Regions from separate parts of the Pseudoduganella plicata genome, predicted to be linked through region 2. Evidence: predicted binding sites of a transcription regulator. Region 2 holds the regulator's gene; each other region holds the start of a gene.

Region 1 (5,105 bases), 830 kb from region 2:
AACGCGGCCCGCAAGACCACGCCAAACAGTTTTCTGGTCGCCTACCACCAGGCGCTGCTCGACTACTCGCTTGGCAAGCTGAAGGATGCCCAGACCAATCTGCTGAAGGTGCTGCAGGCGGCGCCCGACGACAAGCCGAGCCAGCTGCTGGCCGGTGCCGTGGCGCTCAAGCTGGGCCAGCTCGGCCAGGCGGAAGACTATCTGCGCAAATACGTCGAATGGAATCCCGCCAGCGGCTATGCGCGCAAGATGCTGGTCAGCACGTTGCTTAAAAGCGGCCGCGGCCGCGATGCGCTCACCGTGCTGGCCCCCGCGTTGAAAGAGGGCAAGGATCCCGCCGTGCTGCACCTGGCCGGCGAGGCCGCCATTGTCACCAAGGAATTGGGCAAGGCGGCGACTTACCTGAACGAGGCAATCCGGCTGGCGCCGGAAGCGGCGCCGCCGTACCGCACCCTGGGCATGGTCAAGCTGGGACAGGGCGACCGCGCCGGCGGGCTGGCCGCGTTGCAGAAGGCCGTCGATCTCGACCCTGTGTCGCTGGAGGCGGGGGAATCGCTGATCGGCGCGCTGGCCGACGCAGGCCAGTACGACAAGGCCCTGGCAACCGTCACGGTGCTGGAGAAGGCGCAGCCCGCCAATGCGGCCGTGCAAGTGATGAAGGGCAATATCCATCTGGAGCGCAAGGACCGGATCAAGGCGCGTGCCGCGTTCGACCAGGCGCTCGCGATCGAGCCGGCCCACCTGCCCGCCATTGCCGGGCTGGCGCGACTGGACCAGCAGGAGAAAAAGGCGGCGCAGGCGCGCCAGCGTTACGTGGCGCTGCTGGCAAAGCAGCCGGACAACGCAGCGGCGATGACGGCACTGGCCCAGCTGGAGATCGCCCAGGGCCGGCGCCAGGAAGGCGTTGCATGGCTGGAGAAGGCCATCAATGCCGACAGCGGCGACGTCGAAACGGCCCTGCTGCTGGGCCAGCAATACCTGGCGCTGGACATGCCGCAAAAGGCGCAAACGTTGCTGCGCCGCTACCGTATCAGCCATCCCGGCAACGTGGGCGTGCTCGATGCGCTCGGCCAGGCGCAACTGGCGAACAAGGACGGTCCGGCCGCGCTTGAATCGTTCAACCGCATGGCCAGCGCGGCACCAGGGGCGGCAATGCCGCAGATCCGCCTGGCCGTGGCCCAGCTGATGATGAAGAACCCGACGGCGGCAGCGGCCAGCCTGAGCAAGGCCGTGACGCTGGAGCCGGACAATATCCAGGCGTACGTGGCCAAGGCCGAGCTGGCCGCCAGCGAGAAGGATTTCGCGCAGGCAACGGCGATCCTGCGCCAGGTGCAGAAGCAGTTCACTGCTTCGCCCATCGGGCATACGCTGGAAGGCGATATGCTGCTGCAGCAGGGCAATCCGAAAGCGGCGCTGGTCCCGTACGAGCGCGCCCTGGCCATCGACGGTTCAGCTGCCAACACCATCAAGCTGGCCAAGGCCATGCACGATGCCGGCATGGCGCCGGAGGCCGACCGGCGCGTGGCGGCATTCCTGCGCACGTATCCGGGCGAGCCGGTCGCCACCATGTATTTTGCCGACGGGCATATGGCAGCGCGGCGCTATCCCGAGGCGGCGAAGCTGCTGGAAGGGCTGGCACGCAGCACGCCGGATAATGTGGTCGTCCTCAACAACCTGGCCTGGGTGTATCAGCAGATGCGCGACGCGCGCGCGTTGCCGACCGCCGAGCAGGCGCTTGCCCTCAACGGCGAAAATCCGGACGTGCTCGATACCGTCGGCTGGCTGCTGGTCGAGCAGGGCAAGTACGACCGGGCCATCGCGCTGCTCAGAAAAGCGGCGTCCGCCGCCCCCAAACAGCCTCAAGTGCGGTACCATCTTGGTGTTGGTTTATATAAATCCGGCGACAAGGCCGGCGCGCGCAAGGTGTTGCAAGAAGCCCTGGCGCAGGGCTCCGGCTTCCGCGAAGCCGAGCAAGTCAAGGCACTGCTGAATCAGCTGTGACCGATGTTTCCACATAAAAATAGCGTTTCACCATAATTATTTTGTTGACGAGTAGAACGGCGTCCTGATGACCGGTGGTCAGCCGGTACGCCGTATCCACGATGTCGGCAGGGGAGTGTGCTATGGCCTCAGAGCTTCCGAGGGTCGACGGCGACGAACCGCTTGGGGAGGAATCCACCGAGCCGTTGGTTTGCGCTGTCGAAGAGGATAACTCTGCCAACATAACGCACGTGACAATCAATCAGACCGATTTCGGTATCCGCGTTGCCGATACCGAAGCTGGGCGTGCTTCCGTAAGCATGCTCATCAATAAGATGTATGCATGGCGCGGCTATGCGGGAACGCACCGCGTCGACAACAATCCCAACCGTATCACGCTGGCCGCTTCCGACAAGGGAGAAGTCATCGGTACCGTGACGTTGGGAATCGACTCATCCATGGGAATTCTCGCGGATGAAGTATTCCACGACCATATCGAAGCGTTCCGCGCGCGTGGCGCCAAGGTTTGCGAGATCACCAAGCTCGCCTTTGCGCCGCATGTGAAATCGAAAATGGCGTTGGCATCGCTGTTCCATGTCCTGTTTATTTACGGACATTATCTGCACAAGTGCACGGACGTGTTCATCGAAGTGAACCCGCGGCACCGGCGCTATTACCAGAGCATGCTGGGCTTTACGCAGGTCTGTGAGGTGCGCAATAATCCGCGTGTGGACGCCCCAGCGTATCTGCTGTACGTCAGCATGGACTACGTAAACGAGCAAATCAACAAGCTCGGGGGACGCAGCAAGCAGGTCGAGGGGGATCGGTCGCTGTACCCGTATTTCTTCTCGCCCCGTGAAGAGCGCGGGATTGCCGACCGGCTGCTGTCGATCGGCTGACCTGACGTGCGGCGTCGGAGACAGGCACCCGTCGGTGCCTGTCTCCGACGCATTGCCAGCTCCACCACGGGGTCATGTCCGACATTGGGACAAACGGGTTCGAAGGCTCAGCTCGTGTTCAAACGTCCGGCCTGACCCTGTTGTGAAAAAGGCCCGGGATGTCCGGGCCTGTTGGTTTTCCGCCGGCAGCCGCCGGCGCGGCAGTGTTACAGCTTGCGGCGACGCACCTGCGCCAGGCCCAGCAGGCCCAGGCCGATCAATGCCAGCGAAGTCGGCTCCGGAACGGGGATGGCGATCGACTGGCCGAAGAAGTTGCCCGTGCCGGCCACGTGGCTGATGCCCTCGCCAGGGAACGGCTGGGTGAAGCTGGTGCTGAACGACAGGTCCGAACCGTCGACCTGCTGGTCGGTGTTGAAGTTGGCCGCTGCCAGGCCGCCCACGACGTCCAGCTGACCCAGGCCGCTCAGGTTCGGCGGCTCGACGGCGTTGATCGTACCCAGCAGCGTGGCGCCGTTGAGCTCATGGCCCACCAGGCTCAGCCAGAGTTCGCCGAGGCCTGTGTTGGCGTCGTTCATCGTCGTCGGGTCGTTCGGATTGATGGTCGATGGGCCGTCGTTGCGGAAGATCTGCACGATCCCGCCGGCGTACGTCGTCGTGTTGCCGTTGGTAACGATCGGCGTATAGCCGCTGAACTTGAAGGTCAGTTCGCAGCCCGGGCAGAACTGCGACTGGCCGTAGCCGTTCATGGTCGACACGAAGCCGAAGCCGCGCAGCGAGCCGTCCGGCTGGATAAACTGCTGGATCTGCACGGACGACGACGAGAAGTCGATCGGATAGTCCGGGTCCCACGTCACACCGCCGACGGTGGTGGGAATGGCCATGGCCGAGCCCATGGTCGAGATCGCCACTGCCGCGCCCAGCAAAACTTTTTTGAACATATTCATTGTCGCTACTCCTTGATGTGATTTCCTGCTTTGACAGGGGCGGACTGTTCCACCACGCATAGTCATAAGCAAAGCACATGCCAAGGTGTTCCGATGTTTGATAAGTCCCTGATTTGGCTCAGGTTGTAAGTGAATCCGACGGTTTTGCGCCCGTTCGACCGGACACACTGTAAAGTTCTCCGACAGTGCTTCTCGTCAGTAGCGGCCCGGCGAGATGATGCCGTCCGGGTCCAGGGCCGCGCGCACGCGAGCATTGAAGGCGGCTGCCTGTGGCATGCGTTCGTTCAGCCGGGCCATCGAGTCGACCGCCACGCGGTAGGGGAAGACGCCCAGCGCGTGGCCGGCGTCGACAAGGGCGTCGTAGCAGGCACGGGTGCGCTCGGCCGCGCCCGGTTCGTCCTGGTCGAACAGCAGCGGGACGGTGCTGTCGAACAGCCGGTCGCTGATCGACGTGAATGTCAGCAGCGGCTCCAGGCTGTGCTCGCGCGTTACGCGCGTGACCATATCGACGTAGCGGCGTGCATCGGCACCACGCATCGGCACCAGCGGCGCATACCAGCGCAGGCCGCAGCGGTCGCGCGTCGGGTTGCGGTCGGTGGCGGGCTGCCCGGTCCGATTGCGCCAGTAGGCCAGCGGCAGTGCCGTTTCGTTGGGCCGTCCGCCCACCAGTTCCAGCCCCTGCGCCACCGTCTGGACGGTGCGCGACACAGCATGCCCCATAGTGCCCGGCAGGAGGCCGGCCACGCGCGCCAGCAGTTGCGCATTGGCAGGGCTGAGGAACAGCAGCCGGCTCGCCACGCCACGCAGCGCAGCGCGGATCTCCTTTTGCGCCGCCGCCACGACGCGGGCGCTGCCGTACAGCGTGCCGAATCCCGTCCAGGGCGCGATCTGGTATTGCCGGCCGAGACGTTCGACGACGTCCAGTGGGATCGTTCCGCTGCCCGCCTCGGCGGTGGGATACGGCGCCGTCATGGCTAGCACGCGGTGCCGGTTCATCAGGTTGATGCCACCCACGGTGCCTGGAAGCAGACCCAGCACATGGCGGATGCGTTCGATGGCCGGCTCCAGCAACGCGTCCTCGCGCAGGTTGAACAGGCAGACCTTGACGGCCTCGGGCCGCCGCGCCAGCACGATCGCCATGCGGGTGACGATGCCGAGGCCGCTTTGCGTGAACATGCCGACGGAGTACATCCCCAGGTTCCACTTGAACAGGCGCGCCAGCTCCTCGTTGCCCGCTTCGCGCAGCGCCGTGCGGTACACGGTGCCGTCGGCCAGCACCGCT
Region 2 (5,105 bases):
TGAGCGCGTATTCTTCCGTGAAAAAATCCTCCAGCAGTGCGCTGCCGCCTTGGGGCGTGGCGCGGCCGGCGTCATGGAAGAAGCGGATATCGCCCCCGGCGCACAGGGCCTTCTCGCTGGTGCTGCGGACAACGACGGCGGCGACGTCATGGTCGTCGCGCCATGCCAGCAAGGCCGCCGTCATCGCCCGCACCATGTCCAGCGACAGCGAATTCAACGCCCGGGGCGATCGAGCGTGATGAAACCGGTACCGTTACCGACGCGGATGTGGACGTGTTCGCTCATGGCAGCAGGAATAGTCAGAGATGCCCCATTCTAGCGCGGCAGACGACAAATATTGCGTTGAAAGCGGGAAGCGGAACGGTGGGGGATTGCGCCCTGATGGATGGCGAGAAAAAACAACGGCTCAGCTTGTGTCGATGTCAGGGCGTGACCCTAGGGGGTCGACACGAACGCGGCAGTGGATGGCGGAGTTGTTGCGCGACCCTGAATGCAGAAGGGCGCTTTCGCGCCCTTTTTCTCTGGAATTACACAGCTGCGTTACGCAGCGGGGATATCGCTTTCGGCCAGGTGCTTGATGGAATCATGATTGTGATTCTGCACTTTGTCCTTGTATTTCATGACCGAGCGGTCCAGCTTATCGATCAGCGTATCGATGGCCGCGTACAGGTCCTGTGCCACGCTTTCCACAAATATGGTCTTGCCCGACATGCGCAGGTTGATCTCTGCTTTCTGGCGCTTCTCTTTCTCGGTGAGGTTATCTACAGTCAGGATGACAGAAACGTCGATCACTTGATCGAAATGTCGTTTCACGCGCTCCAGCTTGTTCTGCACGTATTCGCGGATGGCTGGGGTTACGTCGATATGATGTCCACTGATGGTGAGATTCATACACACTCCTAAAGATGATGTCGCTCTAAGGTTCGTGCGTTGCCCGCCGTGGTAAAAAGCCGGCGGCGCAGAGGAACCCATGCACTACAAGGACTTGCGGAGGCTGACGGGAGGGATTTTCAAGGCTTCGCGATACTTGGCAACAGTGCGTCGCGCAATCACCATGCCCTGTTCTCCCAGCATGTCCGCAATCTTACTGTCGGATAAAGGGTTCTTCGGGTCTTCGGCTCCTGTGAATTGCACGATCAGCGCACGGATCGCAGTCGAGGAAGCTTCCCCACCCGCTTCGGTTGCGACGTGGCTGCCAAAAAAATACTTCAACTCAAACATGCCATGGGGAGTGAGCATATATTTCTGAGTTGTCACCCGAGAGATCGTACTCTCGTGTAGCCCCAGTGTATCAGCTATTTCACGCAACACAAGGGGTCGCATGGCCACCGCGCCATGCGAGAAAAAGTTCTTCTGCCGCTCGACGATGGCCTGTGCGACGCGCAGGATCGTGTCGAAGCGCTGGCGCATATTCTTGATCAGCCACTTCGCTTCCTGCAGCTGCGCGCCCATCTGGCTTTCGCCCTTGCCCTGTTTGAGCAGGCTGGCATACAGCGCGTTCACGCGCAGGCGCGGCATCACGTCGTTGTTCAGCGTGACCACCCAGCCGTTGCGGCCCTTCTTCACAATCACATCCGGTACGACATAGTCTGACACGTCGGACGCATACGCGGCGCCCGGATGGGGGTTGCACTGGCGAATGACGGCCTGTGCTTCGCGCAGGTCTTCGTCGTCGCAATCGAGCGCCTTCTTGAGCTTGTTGAAGTCGCGCTGGGCAAACCAGGCCAGGTGTTTCTCGACAATGCACAGCGCCATCCGGCGCGTCACCAGCGGCACGCCCGGCATCTTGCGGATCTGCAGCGCCAGGCATTCGGACGCGCTGCGGGCGCCGACGCCCACCGGATCGAAGCTCTGCAGCAGCGCCAGCGCCGTGCGCAGCTCTTCCATTTCCACTTCCAGCTCTTCGGGCAGGCGGCCGTGGATCTCGTCCAGGCTCTCTTCCAGGTAGCCGTTTTCGTCCAGCGCGTCGATGATCAGCTCGACAAGCGCCCGGTCGCGCGGCTGTTGCACCGTCACCCGCATCTGCTCCATCAGGTGTTCGCGCAGCGAACAATGGCTCGCTTCCAGTTGCGGCCGCGCGTCGTCGTCGTCCGGCGCCTTGCCGCGGCCCGCGTCGGTCCAGTCGGTATCGCCTTCCGGGCCGCGGTCCGCGTCGGCGCCGTCATACGGTTCTGCCTCTGCGGGGGCCGCCGCGTCGGTTTGCTGGGGCGGGCCTTCGGCCGGTGCCTCGGGCGCGCTCTGCTGGCCGATGGCGCCATCGGCCAGCAGCCGCAGCGAACGGTCGAGCGGATCGTCGAGCCGTTCCAGCAGCGGGTTATCCGTCAGCAGCTGTTCCAGTTCCTGGTGCAGTTCCAGCGTGGACAACTGCAGCAGCCGGATGGACTGCTGCAGCTGTGGTGTCAGCGCCAGGTGCTGCGACGTTCGCAGTTGCAGAGACTGTTTCATGTGCGGTCACATACGGAAGTGTTCACCAAGATACACGCGCCGCACGGATTCGTCGGCAATGATATCGTCCGGCCGGCCCGACGCCAGGACGCTGCCCTGATTGATGATGTACGCCCGGTCGCAGATGCCCAGCGTCTCCCGTACATTGTGGTCCGTGATGAGCACGCCGATACTGCGCTCCTTCAGGAAACGCACGATCCGCTGGATCTCGATCACGGCGATCGGATCGACGCCGGCAAACGGTTCGTCCAGCAACACGAAGCGCGGATTGGTTGCCAGGGCGCGCGCGATCTCGACGCGACGGCGCTCGCCGCCCGACAGCGACAGCGCCGTGTTCTCGCGCAGCTTCTCGATCTGCAGGTCGGCCAGCAGGTTGTTCAGGCGCTCGTCGATCTGCGCCTTTGTCAGGGCCTTGCCGTCGACCTTCTGGATTTCCAGGACGGCGCGGATATTTTCCTCCACCGTCAGCTTGCGGAACACCGACGCTTCCTGCGGCAGGTAGGACAGCCCCAGGTTGGCGCGCTTGTGGATCGGCAGGCTGGAGATGTCGGTGCCGCTGATGTCGATGGTGCCCGCGTCGGACGCGACCAGGCCGACGATCATGTAGAACGACGTCGTCTTGCCCGCGCCGTTCGGCCCCAGCAGGCCCACCACTTCGCCGCAGGCTACCTGCAGCGACACGTCGTGCACCACCTGGCGCTTGCCGTAGCTCTTTTGCAGGCCGCGCACGATCAGCGTGCTGCCGCAGTTTTCCGGGGTCACGTCCGCCATTATTTCCCCGCGGCCGGTGTCGAGGCCGGAGCCGGCTCCGTGCGTTTCGGCTGGATCACCATCGTGCCACGGCCCGCGCCGGGCTTGTTGGTGCCGGCGTCCGTATTGCGCACGCTGAAGTATTCCTTGCGGCTGTCATAGGAGATGAACTCGCCTTCGACTTCGTCGCTCGGCTTCTTGCCTTCCAGCCGGCGGATCTTCGCCTTCGAATACAGCTTCACCAGCTCGGCCTTCTCGTCGTATTCCATCCGTTCGGCTTCGCCTTCCATCCACTGGTCGCCTTCGCCGTCGCGCTTCTGGCGGAAGGAGACCTTGCGCGCGCCGCCCGTCAGCGTGGCAAGCTGGTAGCCGTCCGGCGTGTAGGTGACGACGGCCTTGTCGGCCTTCATCGACAGCGTGCCGCGGGTCAGCGTGACGTCGCCCGTGAACGTGTACACCTGCTTGACGTCGTCGGCATCGAGCGTGCCGTAGTTGATCACCGTCTTCTGGTACGAGTCGGCCTTTTCGGCGACGGCATGTCCTGCCAGTCCCGCCATCCCCGCCAGCAGTGCCGCCGTCAGTATGAGTTTCTTCATTGATTGAATCCTATTTGGTCTGTTGCCCGCGCGGTGGATACACGATGGTGCCGCGACCGGTCAATTGCAACTGCCGCGTGGCGTTGTTGGCGCGCATGGCCGTGCCGGTGGCGGTGGCGTTCCCCAGCTGCAGGCGCACGGGCTGGTTCGTTTCCATCCGGTCCTCCTCGGGGAAAATCGTCAGCGACTGCGTGGCCAGATGCATTTCCTGCGAGTTGGCCGACGCGGCGCGGTCGATGCGCACGTTCTCCATCAGCGTCACGCGCGTGTTGTCCTGGTCCACGCGCGCGCGCTCGGCATGGATGTCCATCGGCTCGCGCTCGCCCGACAGGCTGCGCACGACGGGCTTGACGATGTCCGACGAATCGTCCACCGGCCGGTGCGTCAGCTTGTCGCCCGAGATGATGTAGCTGGGCTGCCCCGTCTTTGTCATCCGCACGAACGAAAAATTTTCGACGATGTAATCGGGCTCGTTGACCTTGAGGCCGCCCTGCAGCTCGTCGCCGCCGCGGTTCATCATCTCGACCAGCCAGAAACTGCCGAACGCACCGAACAGGCCGAGCACGAGGCCGACGGACAGGCGGTAGCGGTGGGCGGTCCTTTGATTGCGCATCGTGACTCCTAGATCAGGAACTGGGCCATGGTCTTGTCATAAAGCCCCTGCGCGCGCAGCACGAACTCGCATACTTCGCGCACGGCGCCGCGGCCGCCATGATTGGCCGCGATGTAATGGGCGCGCGCCAGCACTTCCTGGCGCCCGTTCGGCACGGCCACGGCAAAGCCCACGCGCGACAGGATCGGCAGGTCGACGACATCGTCGCCGATGAAGCCCACCTGGTCGGCCGTCAGGCCCAGTTGCGCCAGCAGCGCGTTGAACGGTGTCAGCTTGTCGTGGCCGCCCTGGTGCACGTGATCGATGCCAAGGTCCCTCGCCCGCGCCGTCACTTGCGGCGAACGGCGTGCACTGATGATGGCCGTCTGGATGCCCGCTTCCTGCAGCAGCTTGATGCCCAGGCCATCCTGCACGTTGAACGTCTTGAACGCTTCGCCATCTGCGCCGTAATGCAGGCTGCCGTCGGTCAGCACGCCGTCCACGTCGAAAATCATCAGGCGGACACCGGCCGCCCGTTGCACGTTCTGCATGTCGATCGGCCGCTTCATGAGATCGTCCGCCATCAGATCACCTTCGCCCGCGTCAGGTCGTGGATGTGCAGCGCGCCGGCCAGCCGGCCGTCGTCGTCGACGACCAGCATCTGGTTGATGCGGTACTGTTCCATGATGGCGACGGCATCGACGGCCAGCTTGTCCGGCCCG
Region 3 (5,105 bases), 1.5 Mb from region 2:
TGCGGCGCGCCTTGGCGCGTCCTGGCGCCAGCCAACAGCTGCTCGGGCCGGCGCAACCCCGGTGCGGGCGATTACCAGCGTCGCCGAATCGCGTTGAGCCGCTGCGCCCCTAAACGGTCTGCGCTCGCGTGCCCTTGCAGCCGCAGCAATGAGGGCGCCGGGTGCACGTTCGCCGCCGAGCCATCGCAGATCGCTGGTCGTAGATCTCTTCGTCTTTCGGACATCGCTGGAACCATCCCCACCCCTGTGTGACTCATCAGAGTAGTCGCCGATTCTTGTGCGGTCCCGGTATCGGGACTGTTGTTCACCTGCCGGTGGTCCGTCGCAGCCCAACCGATGCGGCACTGCGCATGAAACTTCGTTAATGTGGATGAAAGGTTATAAATGCCCAGCCCAGTCAATTCTTACGGCGCAGCGCCGCTTTACCCGTCCGGTGTGTCGGACGACAATCGTTCCCATCGCGCCGCCACGCCAAGTCAGTAGCCGAGCGCATCGAGCTCGTCGAGAACACGTCCTTCGGCGAGCAGCGCCAGGAACGACAGCAAGCGTCACATGAGCCGGCTGGGGCTGGAAACCGGGCGGGCAGCCGTGCCTGAAACGAGTTCGCCGCGCACCCGCGGGCGGCATCCCGAGTCGTCCGGTGAGTCCGACAGCGGCAGCCCGACGACGCTGTACCGTTCCCTGCGCCCCGACGAGAGGCCGTTCGAGCGCGGTCTGCTGCCGCCGTCTCCCCACGACGACGACATTTCGGCGCGTACGCACGTCGAGAAAGGATCCAAGCTGAAGGTCAAGTCGGCTTATGTGTCGGCCACGCGCAGCATGAAGACCGCCGCGGCCTGGGCGGGCAGGGAAGAGGGCGGCCGCGTCGCCACGTTCACCAACCCCTCGCGCGACCGCGAAGTGTATGACCTGACCAATCCGGATCACCAGGCGGAAGTCTTTGGCGACAGCCGGACGCCGGCGCGCAATTTTGCCAAAGGCTCGAAGGAGGTCGTCATCAAGCATGGCGTGCCGCCCGAGAATATCCGCACCGTGTATGACGCGCGGGCCGTGTCCGAAGCGGCCTACCAGGAAGCGAAAAACAATCCGCCGGCAGGCATGTCCCGTCAGATCAAGAGCCGCGCGAAGGTGCAGGAGGACAAAGTGAAGACGCGCCCGACGCCCGTGCAACTGTACGAAGTGGCACGACCGGAGGGGTCGTCCGGGAAGCGGTAGGCAATCGCGCTCCGGGGGGCGTTGCCGCAGGCAACGGTTCGACGGCGTTGCGCGTTGTCGATCGGTGGATGACAGGGGGGGCGCGGGGCCGGAGCCTGCTGTTCGGACCCCGATGGCCTGCGGTTAGCGTCAGCCCGGGAGCCATGGACTGCCAGGTAGTCGCGCATGGCATCCGTGCGCCTTGGGGCAAAAAACTGTCGAGGGATTTTACAGTCGAGCTTCGGCCCGGCCACCCGTTCCACATACATTGTCGACCAATCCGTTCAAAATCAAACTCTTGTATAGCGTCGTTGATCTACGGCACAAAACTTGCATTGGCTTTCGAAAAAAACAATTTCCGAAAAATACTCGTTTTTCTATATGGAGCGTACAAGTGAACAAGATCAAGCAAGTCGTGGCGAGTGGGGCGGTGGTGCTGGCGGCCATGGGGACGGCTGTCGCGGCTCCGGTGACGGTTGGCGGTGTGACATGGGATCCGGATTACCTTCTGGACTTTGCTTCGTCGTCGGTACAGATGCACCAGATTTTCGAGGGCGACGGCTCCGTGCGGGGTTACGGCATCATTTCGACCATCAACGGGCGGTCGCAGCAGCAGTTCTGCGATGCGTGCGAGATGACGATCGTGTTCAAGGATTACCGTCCGACGGGCAGCAGCGGTAACACGGTGACGTACAGCGGCGGTGTCGTGGAAATCTACATGAATACGGGCGAGTCCACGATCAACCCGAACGATCCGCTGACGATGAACGACAACAATGTCGGTCGCGGCACGCTGTGGTTGAGCCTGGTTGGCCACGAGTACAATGGCGCAACGTTGCGCGGTACCATCTATTCGCAGCGTCCGCCAAACCTGAGCGGCCTGGGCCAGCTCGATGTCGTTGGCGGCGTTGCCGCGGCGTATTTCGATACCGATCTGCAGGTCGGTGGTGCCGATCTGGCATTTTCCGCCAGCTTTACGCAGCCTTACCCTGGCACGACCAATCACGTGATCGGCACCGGCAATTTCTATGGTGTCTCGGCCGTGCCCGAGCCTGCAACGTATCTGATGCTGGGCATGGGGCTGCTGGCCGTGGGCGGGCTGCGTCGCCGCAAGGCTTGAACGCGTAGCGTTGGGCGTGGAAGGCCGATAGGCGCCCGGCAATGCCGGCGTCCGGCGGAGAGGGCGTCCCAAGCGGGCGCCCGCGGTTCTTTCGGTGACGGCTGTCGGAACCGCATCCGGGTCATGCCCGAAAGTCACCTGCCGCAAAGGGGCCATCACCCCAGCGCGAGGGCCACCGCCAACGCGATCATCACGGCACCCGTCAGCGCCTCGATACCCTGCCACACCCGCGGACGCGACAGCACGCCGGCAAAGCGAGCGGCGCCGAACCCCAGCGCTGTAAACCACAACAGCGACGCCGTCATCGCACCCGCCGAGAAGACCGCGCGCTGCTCGGCGGGGTAGCGTCCGCCGATCGAGCCCAGCAGCACCACGGTGTCCAGGTAGACATGCGGATTGAGCAGTGACATCGCCAGTACCGTGCCCAGCGCGGCCATGGCGCTGCCCGGGGCGGCACCGCTTGCCGCATCCAGTCCGCCCGGGTGGGCCAGCCGCGCCCATGCGCGCAGGCCGTACCATAGCAGGAAGGCGGCCCCGCCCCAGCGTGCACAAGCCATCAGCCATGCCGATGATTCAATCAGCGCGCCGGCACCTGCCACGCCTAGCCCGATCAGCAGCACGTCCACGACAATGCATGCGGCAACTGTCAGCGCGACATGGTTGCGCAGTATGCCCATGCGCAAAACGTGGGCATTCTGCGCGCCGATGGCCATGATGAGGCTGGCACCGAGTCCGATGCCGCTGAGGTAGACGTCGCTGTTCATGCTATCCCTTCTAAACAAAGACGCATTGTCGCGGCAACGGCGGCAAAGATGAAGTCAGGTTAATATTGTTCACGCAACCTAAATTTCGCTAACTTACAATGACCTTGGACACCCGCCAATGCGACGCCTTCCTGGCTGCGGCCGAGACCGGCAGCTTCGAACTGGCCGCCGCGCGCCTGAATGTGACACCATCGGCCGTTTCGCAACGGCTGGCAGCGCTGGAAACGGCGCTTGGGCGCCCGCTGCTGGTCCGCAGCCGGCCGTGCCGGGCAACGGCGGCAGGGCAGCGGCTGCAGCAATACCTGCGACGCGCCCGGTTGCTGGAGGCCGAGTTCCTCGCCGGGACGGGGGAACACGATGCGCCGATACAGGTCGCCATCGCCGTGAATAACGACACCCTGGGCACGTGGTTATTGCCGGCATTGGCCGACTTTCTGGCGCAGGAGAATATGGCAATCGAGATCATTCTCGACGACCAGACCTACACATATTCCCTGCTCGAGAAGGGACAGGCATTGGCGGGCGTTTCCAGCGAGCCGGAGCCGATGCGCGGTTGTACCGTCCAACCATTGGGCGTCATGCGTTACCGGCTATTGGCAAGCCGGCCGTTTGCGCAGCGCTGGTTCCCCGACGGATTTACCCGTGATGCGGCGCGGAAAGCACCAGTGGTGTGTTTCGACCGTAAGGACAAATTACAGTCGGATTTCATCGAACAGCGCCTGGGCCTGCTGCCGGGCGCTTATCCCGTCCATTATGTCCCGTCCAGCGATCCGTTTGTCCGCTCGATTGTCTTTGGCCTTGGCTATGGGATGCTGCCGTCGCAGCAATACGGCAACTACCTCGACACGGGGGAATTGATTGATCTCTGCCCCGGCCATTATCTCGACGTTCCTTTGTACTGGCACGCGTGGCGCGTGCAATCGGTAGGGATGGTCCGGCTGGAGCGCCGTATCGTCGACGCGGCAAAAGAGGCGCTGCTGCAGCCGTAAGCCAGGGAGTGGCGCGATCATGCCGCGCCCTGGCGTGCGGCAGTGCTTCATGCCGATGAGCTCGTGTCGGTGCAGGGTGTCTACCCATGGACACGAGCTCGTCGGTCTGTCCGACCTTCTTGGTTCAGTAGGTATAAAACATCCGCTGGATTTCGCGGGTGTTATTGGTTTTGGTCAGCGCCAGCATCAACAGGATGCGGGCTTTTTGCGGATTCAACGTATCGGCCGCAACAAAATCGAGTTCGTCGTCATTGGCTTCGCCATTGCGTGCCAGAATGCCCTGGCCAACCCGGCTGGAGCGCACGATGATCGTGCCTTTCTTGCGCGCGGCAATCAATGCGGGTTTGACGCGCGCGGCCAGGCTGCCGTCGCCCACACCGGCGTGAATGATTCCCTTGGCGCCAGCGGCAACAAAGGCGTCCAGTGCAACCGGGTTCATATTGGCGTAGCCGTAGACGATGTCGACTTGCGGCAATGCGCTCAGGCTGGCGATATCGAATTCCGTGTCGGCCGTATGCTTCCGGGTCGAGACGCGATAAAAGAACGGCTTGCCGCCCTGGATATAGCCCATCAGGCCCAGTTCCGGTGTCTTGAAACTGTCCGGGGTCGAGGTATTGGTCTTGGTGACATCGCGGGCGGAATGAATCTGGTCATTCAGGGCCAGCATCACGCCTTTGCCGATGGCATCCGGGCTGCCGGCAATCGCCACGGCGTTATACAGGTTGATGGGACCGTCGGCAGACAGGGCGGTGGAAGGGCGCATTGCGCCGACCAATATCACCGGCTTGCGGCTTTTCACCACCAGATCCAGGAAATAACCCGTTTCTTCCATCGTGTCCGTGCCGTGCGTGATGACGATGCCATCCACGTCGTTTTGCGCCAGCAGCGCGTTGACGCGCTTGCCCAACGCCAGCCAATGCTCGTTCGTCATGCTCTCGCTGGCGATCTGGAATACCTGCTCGCCCTTGACGTTGGCGATTTTCGACAGTTCCGGCACCGCCTTGATCAGCTGATCCACACCGACCGTTGCCGCCGTGT
Region 4 (5,105 bases), 2.3 Mb from region 2:
TGACGGCCAGCGCGTTGTTCTCGTACACCAGCATGTCCAGCGGCAGGCCCACCGAGATGTTCGAGCGCAATGTCGAATCCATCGAGATCAGCGCGCACTTGGCCGCTTCGTCCAGCGACGTGTCGTGCGTGATGACGCGGTCCAGGATCGGCTTGCCGTATTTCGATTCGCCGATCTGGAAGTAGGTGTTTTCCGCGTGCGATTCGATGAAGTTGCCGGCCGAGTACACCTGGAACAGGCGGCAGCGCTCGCTGCCGATCTGGCCGCCGAAGATGATCGACTGGTTGAAGTCGATGCCGAAATTGGCCAGTGCCTGCGCTTCGCGGTCGTGCACGGTGCGCACGGCCTCGCCCAGCACGCGGGTGGCCTCGTACATGTTCGGTGCCGTCCAGATCGTATGGCCGCCCGCGCCGACGAACTCGCCGATCATTTCGCGGATCGTTTGCGAAATCGACAGGTTCCCGGCCGTCATCATGACGATCACCCGGTCGCCCGGGTTTTCGAACACGTTCAGCTTGCGGAAGGTGCCGATGTGGTCGACACCGGCGTTCGTGCGGGAATCGGACAGGAATACGAGGCCTTCATCGAGGCGCACGCCAACACAGTAGGTCATTGCAGGTCAAAATCGGGTGGTCAACGCCTCCGATTGTACACAGCATTTTTTCACTGCGGAACTATCTGTACGTCCACCGTCATCGATTCCTCGCCGCCGCCGTTGCGGATACCACGGATCGGCGCCGCCGCTTCGTAGTCGCGCCCGATGGCAAGGCGACAATAGGCGTCCGTCATCAGGCGCGCATGGGTGACGTCGATGCTGACCCAGCCTGTAAAGCCGTCGTCGTGCACCCATGCGTCGACCCACGCATGGCTGGCCGCGTGATTCGTGTCGCCCGGATCGATATAGCCGGACACATAGCGTGCCGGTATGCCGATCGCATGGCAGCATGCGAGGAAGATATGGGCGTGGTCCTGGCAGACGCCGCTGCCCAGCCCCAGTGCCGCACTGGCCGTCGTCGTGACCTCCGTGGCGCCGGTCTGGTACAGCACGAGGCCGACAATGTGCTCGGCCAGGTTCAACAGGTCGCGCGTGCCGGCCTGCTGGCTGGGCAGGCAGGTGGCGGCCAGCGCGCGGATGTTGTCGGCCGGTGTCGTCAGCCGCGTGGGCACCGTGTAGACCAGCGGCGACAGCGTATCCTTCGTCTGCACGCGGCCCTGGTAGGGCGTGGTCGTCTCGATGACGCCCTCGGCGACGATCAGCAGGTTGTCGTGCGGCTTGTCCAGGGTGAGCATGTGCGACAGGTTGCCGTAGGCGTCCGTGTAGCCGTGCAGGTGGCCCGGCGCGCCCAGGTGCCACTGCAGCACGTGCTGCTGGGGCTCGCCGCGCGGCGTCAGGTGCAGCTGCTGGATCGTGTAGCCCAGCGAAGCGGAATAGGTGTAATGGGTTTCGTGACGTATCGACAGTTGCATGGTGTTCTTTCAGGCGGCCAGAGGCACAAGGAAGTCGCGGCTGACGCCGTTGCCCAGTTCATAAATGCGCCGCAGGAATTCCGTCAGCGTGTCGTGCAGGCCCGCTTCGAGAATATCCTCGATGCGGGCGAACTGCAGCTCCGCGTGCAGCTTGCCGGCCAGGCGCTCGGTATCGGCCGAGACGTCGTTGCGTACTTCGCGCAGGTTGGCGACGACTTCCTCCATGCAGGCCAGCAGCGAACGGGGCATGTCGGCCCGCAGCATCAGCAGTTCGGCCACGCGTTCCGGCGTGATGACGTCGCGATAGACCTTGCGATAGATCTCGAAGCCGGACACGGAGCGCAGCAGCGCCGCCCAATAGTAAAAATCGCGGCGCGCCTCGCCGTCGTCCCCGTGGAACTTGACGTCCAGGATACGCGCCGTGTTGTCGGCGCGCTCGATGAACGTGCCCAGGCGCAGGAAGTTGACGGCCTCGTCGCGCAGCATCGTGCCCAGCGTAACGCCGCGCGACAGGTGCGAGCGGTACTTGACCCATTCGAAGAACTGGCTGGGGTCCTTGTGCAGCTGGCCGCCGTGCAGGCGCCGGCGCAGGTCCAGGTAGGTCTGGTTCGTCACTTCCCATACTTCCGTCGTCAGCGTGCCGCGCACGGCGCGGGCGTTCTCGCGCGCCTCCGTCAGGCAGGCGATGATCGACGACGGGTTGGACGGATCGCACACCATGAACTCGATGACGTCGCGCTGCGTCACCGCATCGTGCTTCTGGTCATACCCGTGCTGCAGCTCCGAGATGCCCAGCAGGGCGCGCCACGCATGGCGCGCCGCTTCCTCGGACTGAGGCAGCAGGGCGGTCTGGACGTTTACATCCAGCATGCGCGCCGTGTTCTCGGCGCGTTCGGTATAGCGGGCCATCCAGAACAGGTGGTCCGCGGTACGGCTCAACATAGCTCCCTCCCTCATTACGACTCCAGTACCCATGTGTCCTTGGTGCCGCCACCCTGGGACGAGTTGACGACCAGCGAACCCTCGCGCAATGCCACCCGCGTCAGCCCGCCCGGCACCATCGAGATGGTCTTGCCGGACAGGACGAACGGGCGCAGGTCGATATGGCGCGGCGCCACGCCGCTCTCGACAAACGTGGGGCAGTTCGACAACGCCAGCGTCGGCTGGGCGATATAGCCGTCCGGCCGGGCGATCAGGCGCTGCCGGAAGTCGTCGATCTGTTCCTTCGTCGACGCGGGCCCCACCAGCATCCCGTAACCGCCTGCGCCATGGACTTCCTTGACGACCAGGTCCGGCAGATTGGCCAGCGTGTAATCGAGCTCGGCTTTCTTGCGGCACTGGTACGTGGGAACATTGTTCAGAATAGGCTCTTCCGACAGGTAGAAGCGGATGATGTCCGGCACGTACGGATAGATCGACTTGTCGTCGGCCACGCCGGTGCCGATGGCGTTGGCCAGCGTGACATGGCCGGCACGGTAGACCGACAGCAGGCCGGGCACGCCCAGCGCCGAATCGGCGCGGAAGGCAAGCGGATCGAGGAAGTCGTCGTCCAGGCGGCGATAGATGACGTCGACCCGCTTCGGGCCGTGCGTCGTGCGCATCCAGACGGCATTGTTGGTGACGTACAGATCCTTGCCTTCGACCAGCTCGACGCCCATCTGCTGGGCCAGGAACGCATGTTCGAAATAGGCCGAGTTGTACATGCCCGGCGTCATGACGACAACCGTCGGGTCCAGCACGCCCATCGGCGCGACCGAGCGCAGGTTATCGAGCAGCATGTCGGGATAATGTTCGACCGGCGCCACCTTGTGGCTGGCGAACAGTTCCGGATACAGCCGCATCATCATCTTGCGGTCTTCCAGCATGTACGACACGCCGGACGGCACCCGCAGGTTGTCCTCCAGTACATAGAACTCGCCGGCGCCCGCGCGCACGATGTCGATGCCGGCGATATGGGCATAGATGTCGTTGGCGACCTTGATGCCCTGCATTTCGGGGCGGTACTGGGCATTGCGGTAGATCTGCTCGGCGGGAATGATGCCGGCGCGGATGATGTGCTGCTCGTGATAGATGTCGTCGATGAACATGTTCAGCGCGCTGACGCGCTGCACCAGACCGGCCTGCATCTGCTCCCATTCGGATGCCGGAATGATGCGCGGAATCAGATCGAACGGGATCAGGCGTTCGGTGCCGGCACCGTCGCCGTACACGGCAAACGTGATGCCGACGCGGCGGAACGTCAGGTCGGCTTCCATGCGCTTGCGCTCGATGGCGTCCGGCGTCTGCTGCGCCAGCCAGTCGGCAAACTGACGGTAGTGGTCGCGCACGATGCCGTCGGCGGACATTTCGTTGTAAAAATTCGGGTTGTGCTGCACAGTGTTGCTCCTCCAAGAGATTTGTCATTATGCAAATAATGTACCAACGCTGTCGCACAGTTGAGTACAAGACACATATTGTGAAATCCTTAGGGCAATATTTCTTTACAGTGTTACGGAATGCATGCATCATGGCAACGCTGACCCAATCAATGTCCGGCACCACGTCCCCGCGCGACACGCGGTCTTCCGTTCCGTCCAGGGTCCATCCATGCCGCACTTACCGCCGATGCCTTCCCCTATCGCGATCCCGCCGGCGACGGCCGGAACGGCCTCGATCCGCCACATCTGGGCCGGCGCCTTTGAAGTCGGCTGCGGCGATATCGTGCTGACGTCGCTGCTGGGCTCATGCGTGGGGATCGCCATCGTCTGGCGGCGCAAGCGACGTGCTGCGCTGGCGCACTGCCTGCTCGGCGAGGCGCCGCCGCACGAAGCGAACGCGGGCGCGCGCTACGTCAGCACGGCCATTCCGGCGATGTTACGGGCGCTGGGCGCCCGGCCCGACGACTATGCGCAGCTGGAAGTCATCGCAGCCGGCGGCGCCAGCCTGTTCGGCAAGGCGCAATTGCCCGTTACCGTGGGCGACAAGAACATCGTCGCGCTGGAGCGTGCCGTGCAGGCGCTGGGCCTGCGCGTCGTCCATCAACGGCTGGGCGGACGGCAGGGCTGCCGCATCACGCTGCGTTGCAAGGACATGAGCTTCGACATTCACGACGTGGGCAACCGGGCCGCCGAACGCTAGCCGTGCGCGCGTTGGACCAGCCGGCGCGCGGTGGTACGATGCCGGCTCGACAACAGGAGAGCTCATGATCAAGGCTATCGTAACCGGCCACAGCCGTGGCCTGGGCGCCGGCATCGCCGCCGCACTGCTGGCACGCGGGGCGGCCGTTCTCGGCGTGGCCCGCGGCACCAATCCGGCGCTGACGGGCATGCAGGAAGCCGCCCTCGACCTGGCCGATGCGCAGGCCGTCGCGGGCTGGCTGGACAGTGGCGCGCTGGCGCGCTTCCTCGCAGGCGCCACGCAGGCGGTGCTGGTGAATAATGCGGGCGTCGTCACGCCCGTGGGGCCGCCCGGACGGCAGGGCGCCGGCGCGCTGGCGCAGGCCGTCGGCATCAATGTGACGGCGGCGCTGATGCTGTCCGACGCTTTCGTTGCCGCCACGGCCGGCTGTCCCGACCGGCGCATCGTCCATGTTTCCAGCGGCGCCGGCCGCAACGCGTACGCCGGCTGGAGCGTCTACTGCGCCACCAAGGCCGCGCTCG

What was found. Region 2 encodes sigma-54, which starts transcription at its own class of promoters, with help from an activator protein. Its sites were predicted from a motif close to TGGCANGNAANCTGCTTT; they were not measured.
Region 1: the regulator sigma-54 is predicted to act here: its motif matches at 3,889-3,906, upstream of E1742_RS15140 (PEP-CTERM sorting domain-containing protein).
Region 3: the regulator sigma-54 is predicted to act here: its motif matches at 1,514-1,531, upstream of E1742_RS25730 (PEP-CTERM sorting domain-containing protein).
Region 4: the regulator sigma-54 is predicted to act here: its motif matches at 3,871-3,888, upstream of E1742_RS02920 (circularly permuted type 2 ATP-grasp protein).

What each region holds. Positions count from the first base shown of each region.
Region 1 covers NZ_CP038026.1:3,464,506-3,469,610, reverse strand. The annotation lists gene prsT (XrtA/PEP-CTERM system TPR-repeat protein PrsT) at 1-2,001, shown strand, start outside; gene E1742_RS15145 (N-acyl amino acid synthase FeeM domain-containing protein) at 2,124-2,879, shown strand; gene E1742_RS15140 (PEP-CTERM sorting domain-containing protein) at 3,086-3,823, opposite strand; gene E1742_RS15135 (FAD-binding oxidoreductase) at 4,019-5,105, opposite strand, start outside.
Region 2 covers NZ_CP038026.1:4,295,426-4,300,530, reverse strand. The annotation lists partial or broken gene E1742_RS18940 (enoyl-CoA hydratase/isomerase family protein) at 1-285, opposite strand, end outside; gene hpf (ribosome hibernation-promoting factor, HPF/YfiA family) at 541-891, opposite strand; gene E1742_RS18930 (RNA polymerase factor sigma-54) at 976-2,445, opposite strand; gene lptB (LPS export ABC transporter ATP-binding protein) at 2,452-3,216, opposite strand; gene lptA (lipopolysaccharide transport periplasmic protein LptA) at 3,216-3,791, opposite strand; gene lptC (LPS export ABC transporter periplasmic protein LptC) at 3,802-4,404, opposite strand; gene E1742_RS18910 (KdsC family phosphatase) at 4,413-4,967, opposite strand; gene E1742_RS18905 (KpsF/GutQ family sugar-phosphate isomerase) at 4,967-5,105, opposite strand, start outside.
Region 3 covers NZ_CP038026.1:5,832,545-5,837,649, forward strand. The annotation lists gene E1742_RS25725 (hypothetical protein) at 553-1,215, shown strand; gene E1742_RS25730 (PEP-CTERM sorting domain-containing protein) at 1,589-2,314, shown strand; gene E1742_RS25735 (LysE/ArgO family amino acid transporter) at 2,470-3,078, opposite strand; gene E1742_RS25740 (LysR family transcriptional regulator ArgP) at 3,177-4,067, shown strand; gene E1742_RS25745 (type II asparaginase) at 4,192-5,105, opposite strand, start outside.
Region 4 covers NZ_CP038026.1:693,692-698,796, forward strand. The annotation lists gene E1742_RS02905 (proteasome-type protease) at 1-613, opposite strand, end outside; gene E1742_RS02910 (transglutaminase family protein) at 664-1,467, opposite strand; gene E1742_RS02915 (alpha-E domain-containing protein) at 1,477-2,409, opposite strand; gene E1742_RS02920 (circularly permuted type 2 ATP-grasp protein) at 2,424-3,812, opposite strand; gene E1742_RS02925 (chemotaxis protein CheD) at 4,072-4,584, shown strand; gene E1742_RS02930 (SDR family oxidoreductase) at 4,649-5,105, shown strand, end outside.